One region of the Cocleimonas sp. KMM 6892 genome, then DNA from elsewhere that is predicted to be linked to it. Evidence: riboswitches for the same ligand, from Rfam matches in the RefSeq annotation. Region 1 holds a riboswitch; the other holds the start of a gene.
What was found. Region 1 has a riboswitch for thiamine pyrophosphate ahead of thiB (thiamine ABC transporter substrate binding subunit). Riboswitches for the same ligand answer to the same signal wherever they lie in the genome.

Region 1 (4,434 bases):
GTCTCCAGCGAGCATAAACCTATCTTCAACCATCAAGAGCTTTTCTGCCGCTTTATTCAATGCATTGGTTAGCTCTGCGACTTTATTGATCATCCCCTCTTGAGTGTGAGAAACACTTGGGATCAGATACATGCTGGTCATGTCTTCAATCTGAGTTAACAACTGAATGCGCGCATCATTTAAACGAAGATAAAAATAGGCAAACACAAAGAAGCACACAATTGCCGTAATGGTAGAGCTTAGTGCAGATGACATGCCACTGATAATAGCGCCCATTTCTTTCACACCTTCAGGCGAATTAAGCAAACCAGCCGCGCCGATTAGCGCCATCGATAACGAAACAACGGTACCAAAAACACCCGCTAAAATTAATGTGCTGTGGACAAAGCGGATTAAGGTTAAACGTGAATTCTCGTGCGCATTAGAACTTGATGCCAACGCTTCCTGATTGATCGGTGAGCCTTGCTTGGCTAACCAGCGAATCGCCTTATAACGATTAACAGCCAAAGAATTTTGTTGCAGTCTTGCGGTTGGGTCTTGAGCATTTTCTTTTAGGTATTCAGTCAGCTGAAAGAGCACTCTTTGCTCGTTAATGTAGCGAAATAGCACTAAGACTATCCTTAACATACCGACAAAGAACAAGGCAAAGATAATGCCGTTGATAATCATGCCGATTTTACTAATTTCGCCAGATGCGTACATGCCGACGATTGTGTCTTTTTTATAAAGAATCAATAACGCGAAAGCGATTAAAAAAATGACAACCTGAATTAATGTACTCTTTGCACTGCTTTTACCAATATTCATTGTTTGCCCTTCCCCCAGGATCACAGCATTTGACTGGCGGCTATAATGACACGCCATGACAATTTGCTCAAATATTAGTCATTATCTTTTTAGCGGATTTTCTTCAACAAAGAAAACAACAGATAAAAATAAAAATGAATTATCAAACACTTAAGTGCATAGTTGTTATTTTTTCTCTAACTAAAAACTCTTTATTAAAAAAGTATTTAATCAGAGAAAACCTAAGCCCAGTTAGTTAAGCCAGGGTAGAATTTCATCAGGATATTCAATTACGCCGTTTGCTCCCCAGTTAACCGGTGTTTGCGAATCATCGATATAGCCATAACTCGCAATCAATGTTTGCATATTAGCGCGATTGCCCGCTTGAATATCACGTTCGGCATCACCGACATAAATACATTCAGTCGCGAGACTACCGCATTGACTGGCTGCTAAATAAAGCGGTGCCGGGTCTGGCTTTCTTTCAGGAATCGTATCACCCGAAATAACGCTACAGGCTCGTTGAGATAACTTCAACTGTTCTAATAATGGATTCGTTAAGAACGCCGGTTTATTTGTCACAATACCCCATCGAATGTAGTTTTCTTCGAGAAAAAGCAACACTTCATCCATCCCTTCGAAAAGTTTTGTATCCAAACACAGGTTTCTCTCGTATAAATGCAGGAAACGGAGACGACGACGTTCGAATTCATCTGGATTTTGTTGTTCTCCAAAACCTAGAGTGACCATCGCAACCGATCCATGCGATACGAAATCTCTACAAAACGCAGTAGTTAGAGGTGCTTTATCCTCTTCTGCTAAAAGAAGGTTTAGGGCATTTGTCATGTCTGGAGCGGTATCCAATAGCGTTCCATCTAAATCGAATAGCACACTGGATATTTTTGAACTGTTGTCTAATTTAGCCATCTAATTCACAAATCATCTTTAATTAAGTTTAATTTAAAATTGAATATGTATTGTTAACATATTTATATAACGAGGAAATTGTCTGTGATACGACTTTCATTAGCAAATAAAATATTTGGGACAGCATTAAAGAGTGTGCTGTTGGGAGCTCTAATCATTGGTAGTAATGCATTTGCATTCACCGATATGAATGGTAAGCAAGATTCAATCAACAACCACATTGGAAAAGATAAGTGGACGATCCTAGAGATTTGGGAATCAAGCTGTTCTGCATGTCGCAGTCATATGCCAGAAATGGTTGAATTTGATGGAAAGCTTAAAAATGCACGTATCATAGGTGTCACTCTTGATGGCGTAAGAGGCATTGAAGATGCTGAAGATTTCATCGCAGAATACGACATGAAATTCACCAACCTGGTAACTAACTACGTAGAAATGAATATCTGGATGGAGCAAAGCATTGGTGAATCACTTCAAGGCACTCCAACTTTTATTCTATTTGATCCAGAAGGAAAACTAGTCGCAGCCCAACCAGGTATTGTTGCTATTTCTTCATTAGAGAAGTTTATTACCCAGAATTCTGGGCAGGAAACAGCTCAAGTTGTTGATACAACAAAATAACGAAACTCGTTTAAGTTTAGAAAAGCCTTCGATATCGAAGGCTTTTTTTATGGGCACAATTTTTTATTGTCATAGTATAGGGATACTTGCTCGATCAACGACTTAGACATATAGTTACAACAACTCAACGGAGTGCCGCGCAACATTCAAACGGCTGAGAGGTTTCAAAACCGATCCGATGAACCTGAACCGGTTAGTACCGGCGTAGGGATGTGAGTTGAAGCTGTTTACCCAGTTTAAAACTTCTGCATCTCTCCGTTTTTATTGGAGACCCTTTCGTGCGATTTTTCTATTCTTTAATTTGTTTCACGCTGTTATCAATATCTATTCCTGCTATTTCAGCCGAATCAGCAGATAAACCGACACTCAATGTTTACACCTACGATTCATTTACCAGTGACTGGGGACCAGGTCCCAAAGTCAAAAAAGCTTTTGAAGAAGTTTGTAACTGCACATTAAATTATGTTGCTTTAGAAGACGGTGTTTCCTTGCTGAGCCGATTGAAGCTCGAAGGCAGACACACCAAAGCCGATATTGTTTTGGGTTTAGATACCAATTTAATGGCGAATGCAGAAGCAACTGGATACTTTGCCCCACACGAAATGGCGCTTGAAAATTCGACACTGCCTGAAAAATGGACAAATTCACATTTTATCCCTTACGACTTCGGCTACTTTGCTTTTGTTTATGACAAAGACAAGTTAAAGAATCCACCTACCAGTCTTAAAGCACTGATTGAAAACCCAGACTCACCGAAGATTTTGATTCAAGACCCAAGAACCAGCACCCCGGGTTTAGGCTTATTATTGTGGGTAAAAAAAGTCTACGGCGATAAAGCCGCAGAAGCATGGGAAAAACTAGCGCCGCGTATTGTGACTGTCAGTAAAGGATGGAGCGAAGCATACGGTTTATTCTTAAAAGACGAAGCACCATTGGTTTTAAGCTACACCACCTCACCTGCATATCACATGATTGCTGAAGAAAAGAACAACTTTGCCGCCGCTAAATTTTCAGAAGGTCATTACCAGCAAATTGAAGTAGCCGGAATGATCGCTGCGAGTAAAAACAAATTACTGGCAAAGAAGTTCCTGAGCTTTATTCAAGGCGAAACATTCCAGAAAATCATTCCAACAACGAATTGGATGTATCCCGCTGCACTGGCCAAATCTGAATTACCAGAAGCATTTAATACCCTTATTGATCCAGAACCAGCCCTTATTTTCTCAAGCGATGAGGTGAATAAAAACCGTAAAGCATGGGTTAGTGAATGGTTGAATGCTTTAGCTCAATAAATTATCCAGTTAGATAATCGATACAAACCATGAAAGCCGGAATCTTTGTTGCGCTGTTGGTCATTGCTTTTATCACGGTGCCTTTATTTAGTCTGTTTTTGGCTAGCGGCACGCTTTCCGGCGAGCAAACAGCGAGCTTGAGTGAGATATGGAACAGCAGCTATATTCGCCGAGTTTTATTTTTCAGCTTATGGCAAGCACTCCTCTCGACACTGCTAAGCATCGCTTTGGCGATCATCGTATCCCGAGCTTTTGCGCGTTATCCAAACTTCCCCTTACGCTCTTTCTTTCTTAGTTTATTTGGGCTGCCTTTAATCGTTCCAGCCGTTGTTGCAGTCATTGGAATCATTACAGTTTACGGAAAATCCGGCTGGCTACCTATTGGCTCAAACCTATATGGACTTTTGGGGATTTTACTGGCTCATGTGTTTTTCAATTTACCGCTCGCTGTACGTTTATTCTTGCCTGTCTGGAATCAAATTCCTGAACAGCATTGGCGTATCGCTTCACAATTAAAATTTAATAGCTTCCAGCAATGGAAACATATCGAATGGCCTGCGTTACGCGAGAGTTTACCCAGTGTTGCGCTATTAGTTTTCATGTTGTGCTTAACAAGTTTTGCCGTCGTGTTAACCCTCGGTGGTGGTCCTAAGAGCACCACCTTAGAAGTCGCCATTTACCAGTCTTTACGATTTGATTTTGATCCTGCCCAAGCTATTGTTTTAGCATTATTACAACTCGGGCTTTCGATTCTAGTAGCCACCATTGCTTCTCGTTTCAACAAAATACCGGATGTAGAACCCGACCT
Region 2 (4,434 bases), on a different contig from region 1:
TGTCTGGTTATTGATCACCCCTTCTTCAGGGAAAAATAGACCTTTACTAAAATTATGCGCTAATTCTGGCTCAAGCTTATGCAAGTGTTGTTGGTCTAATGCCTGCACATGTTTTTCGTCAATCATGGCGTTAGCCTTAACCTGAAACCGTTGCCAGCTAGCGTCGTCTTGAGTGTGCGAAACCACTAACGTTCCTTGCTGATTGAAACTCACTTTCTGATGGGTTGTACTCTCTAATTCAACTAACCATTTCGCCCATAACTCATAAGACCTAACGCCTAAATGTTGCGTAATGGCTTCGGTTGTAACTGCTTCTGTAAAAGGAGCAATCATTGCTGCGGCAACTAGACCTGTGCCTTTATGATGGCGATCATGTTGGTCGATCAGGGTAATTTCTATATCCTGATTACATTCATTTAGCCGCCATGCCAATACACGACCTGCTAAACCCGCACCAATAATTGCTATTTTCATCTAAACGTTTAAACCTTAGGAATAGAGTTTGATAATTTGGGATTAGCTATTAGCTTCATTAAAATCGGGCTTGTAAATTTCACTGCCCAATTTAACAAATTCAATCGACTTTTCCTGCATCCCTACTGCCGCAGCTTCCTGCTGTTTTGCATACTCACTGCCTGTTCCGTATTGATCACGTACCTCTTGTGTGATCTTCATCGAACAGAACTTGGGTCCACACATAGAGCAGAAATGTGCCACTTTAGCGGACTCTTTAGGCAGGGTTGCATCGTGATAAGCGCGTGCAGTATCAGGGTCTAAACCGATATTGAACTGATCTTCCCAGCGGAATTCGAAACGCGCTTTAGACATCGCATCATCACGCACTTGTGAGTTTGGATGCCCTTTAGCTAAATCAGCCGCATGAGCTGCAATCTTGTAGGTGATAATCCCGGTTTTAACATCATCTTTATTGGGCAGTCCTAAATGCTCTTTAGGCGTCACGTAACACAACATCGCTGTGCCGTACCAACCGATTTGAGCCGCACCGATACCCGATGTGATGTGATCGTAACCCGGCGCAATATCAGTCACTAAAGGACCTAAGGTGTAAAAAGGCGCTTCGTAACAGTGATGCAGTTGCTCATCCATATTCGCTTTGATTTTATCCATAGGTACATGACCTGGGCCTTCGATCATCACTTGAACATCATGTTTCCACGCCTTTTGGGTCAGTTCACCCAGCGTTTTTAACTCGCCAAACTGGGCTGCATCGTTTGCATCAGCGATAGAACCGGGGCGTAAACCATCACCCAGCGAAAACGTTACATCATAGGCTTTCATGATTTCACAGATGTCGTCAAAGTGTGTGTAAAGGAAGTTTTCTTTGTGATGCGCCAAACACCATTTAGCCATGATAGAACCACCACGAGAAACGATGCCAGTCACACGATTAGCCGTTAATGGAACGTATTCAAGCAACACACCTGCGTGAATTGTAAAGTAGCTGACGCCCTGCTCCGCTTGCTCGATAAGTGTGTCGCGGAATAATTCCCAAGTCAGGTCTTCTGCAATCCCTTTTACTTTTTCCAAAGCCTGGTAGATTGGCACTGTACCTATAGGAACGGGAGAATTACGGATGATCCATTCGCGCGTTTCGTGAATATTTTTACCGGTCGATAAATCCATCACGGTATCGCCACCCCAACGGGTAGACCACACCATCTTCTCAACTTCTTCATCGATCGATGAGCCTAATGCGGAGTTACCGATATTCGCGTTGATTTTCACCAAAAAATTACGACCAATAATCATTGGCTCTAATTCTGGGTGGTTGATATTCATCGGCATAACCGCACGCCCTTCTGCAATCTCTTTGCGCACGAATTCAGCCGTGATTTCTTTAGGCAATCCTTTTGCTGTCAATTCGGCAATTTGATCTTGCGGGATTGATGCACGCCCCAGATTTTCACGAATCGCAATGTACTCCATTTCCGGAGTAATGATGCCTTGACGAGCGTAATGCATCTGCGATACGTTTTTGCCTTCTGCGGCAATACGTGGTTTTGGCTTGTTTTCAAAAGGCTCGATATCAAGCTCATCGATCAAACGTTGATTGGTAAAATCTGAACTGAAGTTTTCTAATTGCACCGTATCGTTGCGCGCATCTATCCAGTCTTTGCGAAACTTTGGTAAGCCTTTATTAAGATCAATATCAATCGAAGGATCGGTATAGGGACCCGATGTATCGTAAACACGAACCGGCTCATTTTCCTCATATTCTGCAGTATCGCCTGAACCACGCAATAAGGTCGGGCTCAACTCGATATGACGCATAGCGACTTTAAAGGTATTTGCTTCGTTGCTTACATAGATTTTTTTAGAACCAGAGAGTGGTTCACGAGTGACACTAGTGACAATACTAGCGGGTATAGCTTTCGCAGATTTAAGCATTCTTCCTCCAACAGTTTAATTAAAAAATTACCTGTCGGATTAGAAATTCACTGCCAATTTGGTAGTTGAAAATACTATCTTCTTGTTTCCTACGACGGTATGAACCGTATCAGGTGCAACGGGTAAAAATCTCAGCTCATCCCTTCATTATATTTCCCGTAAAGACGGAAAAATAATCATAAAGGGGTGAACACCCCGACAAGTGATACGGACATTAACAGCTCATATAAACCTCTGTCAAACTAATTATTGGGACAAATAATCTCATTTAGTGAAAAATAAGTCGTTTTTCTTAGAATAATTCTTATTTCTTATTACTTATATGTTTGATTTTATTACAACTAAAAAGAGAGGCTATATTTTGAAAAAGCCGATAAGATGTGTGTAATTAATTGCTGGTTGCGAAAAAAAATTTATGAGTAATTCCAGAGATTCAGAGTCAAAGTCCACATTAAAAAAACACAGTGAAATTCCGCGAACACTGGGTTTTCTTATCGCATTCGTTGGTGTGTTTTTTCTTGTCGCTACCGTTTTCAGTTTAATAACTATTGTGGTTTTACAAGCCGCTTCTGGAGATACTGGCCCGCTTTCATCCAAAGACAAATACACTATAGCGCTCTCTATCACTTCCCTGCTTACTGCCTTAGGAGCGCTTTATATCGGGATTAAACTGATAAAAAAATTAGACAGTGGTCGCAAGCTGTTTAATATTTTTGGCCTTATCGTAATTGCTTTAGCCTGGGTCAAGTTCATGTACAAACAAAATGCGATAGAAAAAAGTTTTGCCAATATGCCGGCTGAGCTTGCGGCAAATGCCAAACAGATAGAACTCGGTGATACCTTGACTGTATTTATTCTGCCGGTAATTTTGATTGTGGTGGCGTTATTATTGAATTTACCAAGGTCTAAAGCATCGCTGAAGTAAGTGTTTGAAACATATATTTAAGCGCATAGTAAAAATGGCACCCCCCACCTTTGAGGCCTTTTTTTGGGGGGGTAATTAGCTAACGAGTGAATCGTTCAGGGGTTTGAGTTTGGATTTGGATTTGGATTTGGATTGGATTTTGAAGTAGAAGTAAGCGCATCAATCAAAAACCTGACTGATACCCACCAAGGCAGGATGTTCAGACTTGATGACAAAGACTGGAATATCTTTTAAGTAATCCTTAAAACGGCCTTTGGATTCAAAACGCTCTCTAAAGAGAGAATTGTCAAAATAGCTGCCAAGCTTCGGAATTATCCCTCCACCGATATAAATGCCCCCTTTGGCTCCCAATGTTAAGGCAAGATTTCCTGCCACTACACCGAGTAACGCGCAGAAGACTTCCAACGTTTCCTCGCACTGTTTATTCGTTTGATCAAGCGCATATTGGGAGATATCTTTCGGGGTTAAATCCGGTTTTGCATCTACTTGGTCAAGCTCACAGATAGCCAGATAGAGGCGTTGTAAGCCGCTACCGGAAATCAATCGTTCTGCAGATACATGCTGAAATTCCTTCCAACACGTTTCTAGTATCTGACACTCACGTTGAGTCGTTGGACTTAAGCTTACGTGCCCACCTTCTCCCGCTAATGGTAGCCATTCTTCACCCGAAAATATTAACCCCGCAACACCAAGACCCGTACCAGGACCTAGAATACCAATTGGCGCATCCTGTTTGATTTCGCCGCTGCCTATTTGATGGCAATCTTCACGCGCTAAATGTGGAATCGACAGAGCCAGTGCTTCAAAATCATTCTTGAAGACTAAAGAATCGAGGGATAAGTCTTGCCGTGTTTGTTCAATCGAAAAGTCCCAATCGTGGTTTGTCATTTTAATACGATCACCATCAATAGGATTAGCAATGGCAATCGCTGCTTCGAGTACTTGAGGGTTGTTAACCTGCTGTAAATAATCCTTATAAGCTGATGCGAAATCAGGATAATCACCGACTGCCAACACCTTTTCATTTTGAATAAACTTATTACTGGTTAGCAATGCAAAACGTGCATTGGTGCCACCGATATCGGCAATCACTCGCTTAT

Region 2: it holds a riboswitch for thiamine pyrophosphate, as region 1 does, so the genes downstream of both, thiC (phosphomethylpyrimidine synthase ThiC) here and thiB (thiamine ABC transporter substrate binding subunit) in region 1, are expected to answer to the same signal.

Annotation. Positions count from the first base shown of each region.
Region 1 covers NZ_JAPFBV010000007.1:69,129-73,562, forward strand. Annotated here, with positions in the region: gene OO007_RS17905 (MotA/TolQ/ExbB proton channel family protein) at 1-807, opposite strand, end outside; gene OO007_RS17910 (HAD-IA family hydrolase) at 1,039-1,713, opposite strand; gene OO007_RS17915 (TlpA family protein disulfide reductase) at 1,855-2,334, shown strand; TPP riboswitch at 2,453-2,563, shown strand; gene thiB (thiamine ABC transporter substrate binding subunit) at 2,613-3,626, shown strand; gene thiP (thiamine/thiamine pyrophosphate ABC transporter permease) at 3,656-4,434, shown strand, end outside.
Region 2 covers NZ_JAPFBV010000006.1:72,201-76,634, reverse strand. Annotated here, with positions in the region: gene OO007_RS16080 (FAD-dependent oxidoreductase) at 1-474, opposite strand, end outside; gene thiC (phosphomethylpyrimidine synthase ThiC) at 517-2,409, opposite strand; TPP riboswitch at 2,479-2,617, opposite strand; gene OO007_RS16070 (hypothetical protein) at 2,825-3,334, shown strand; gene OO007_RS16065 (glucokinase) at 3,494-4,434, opposite strand, start outside.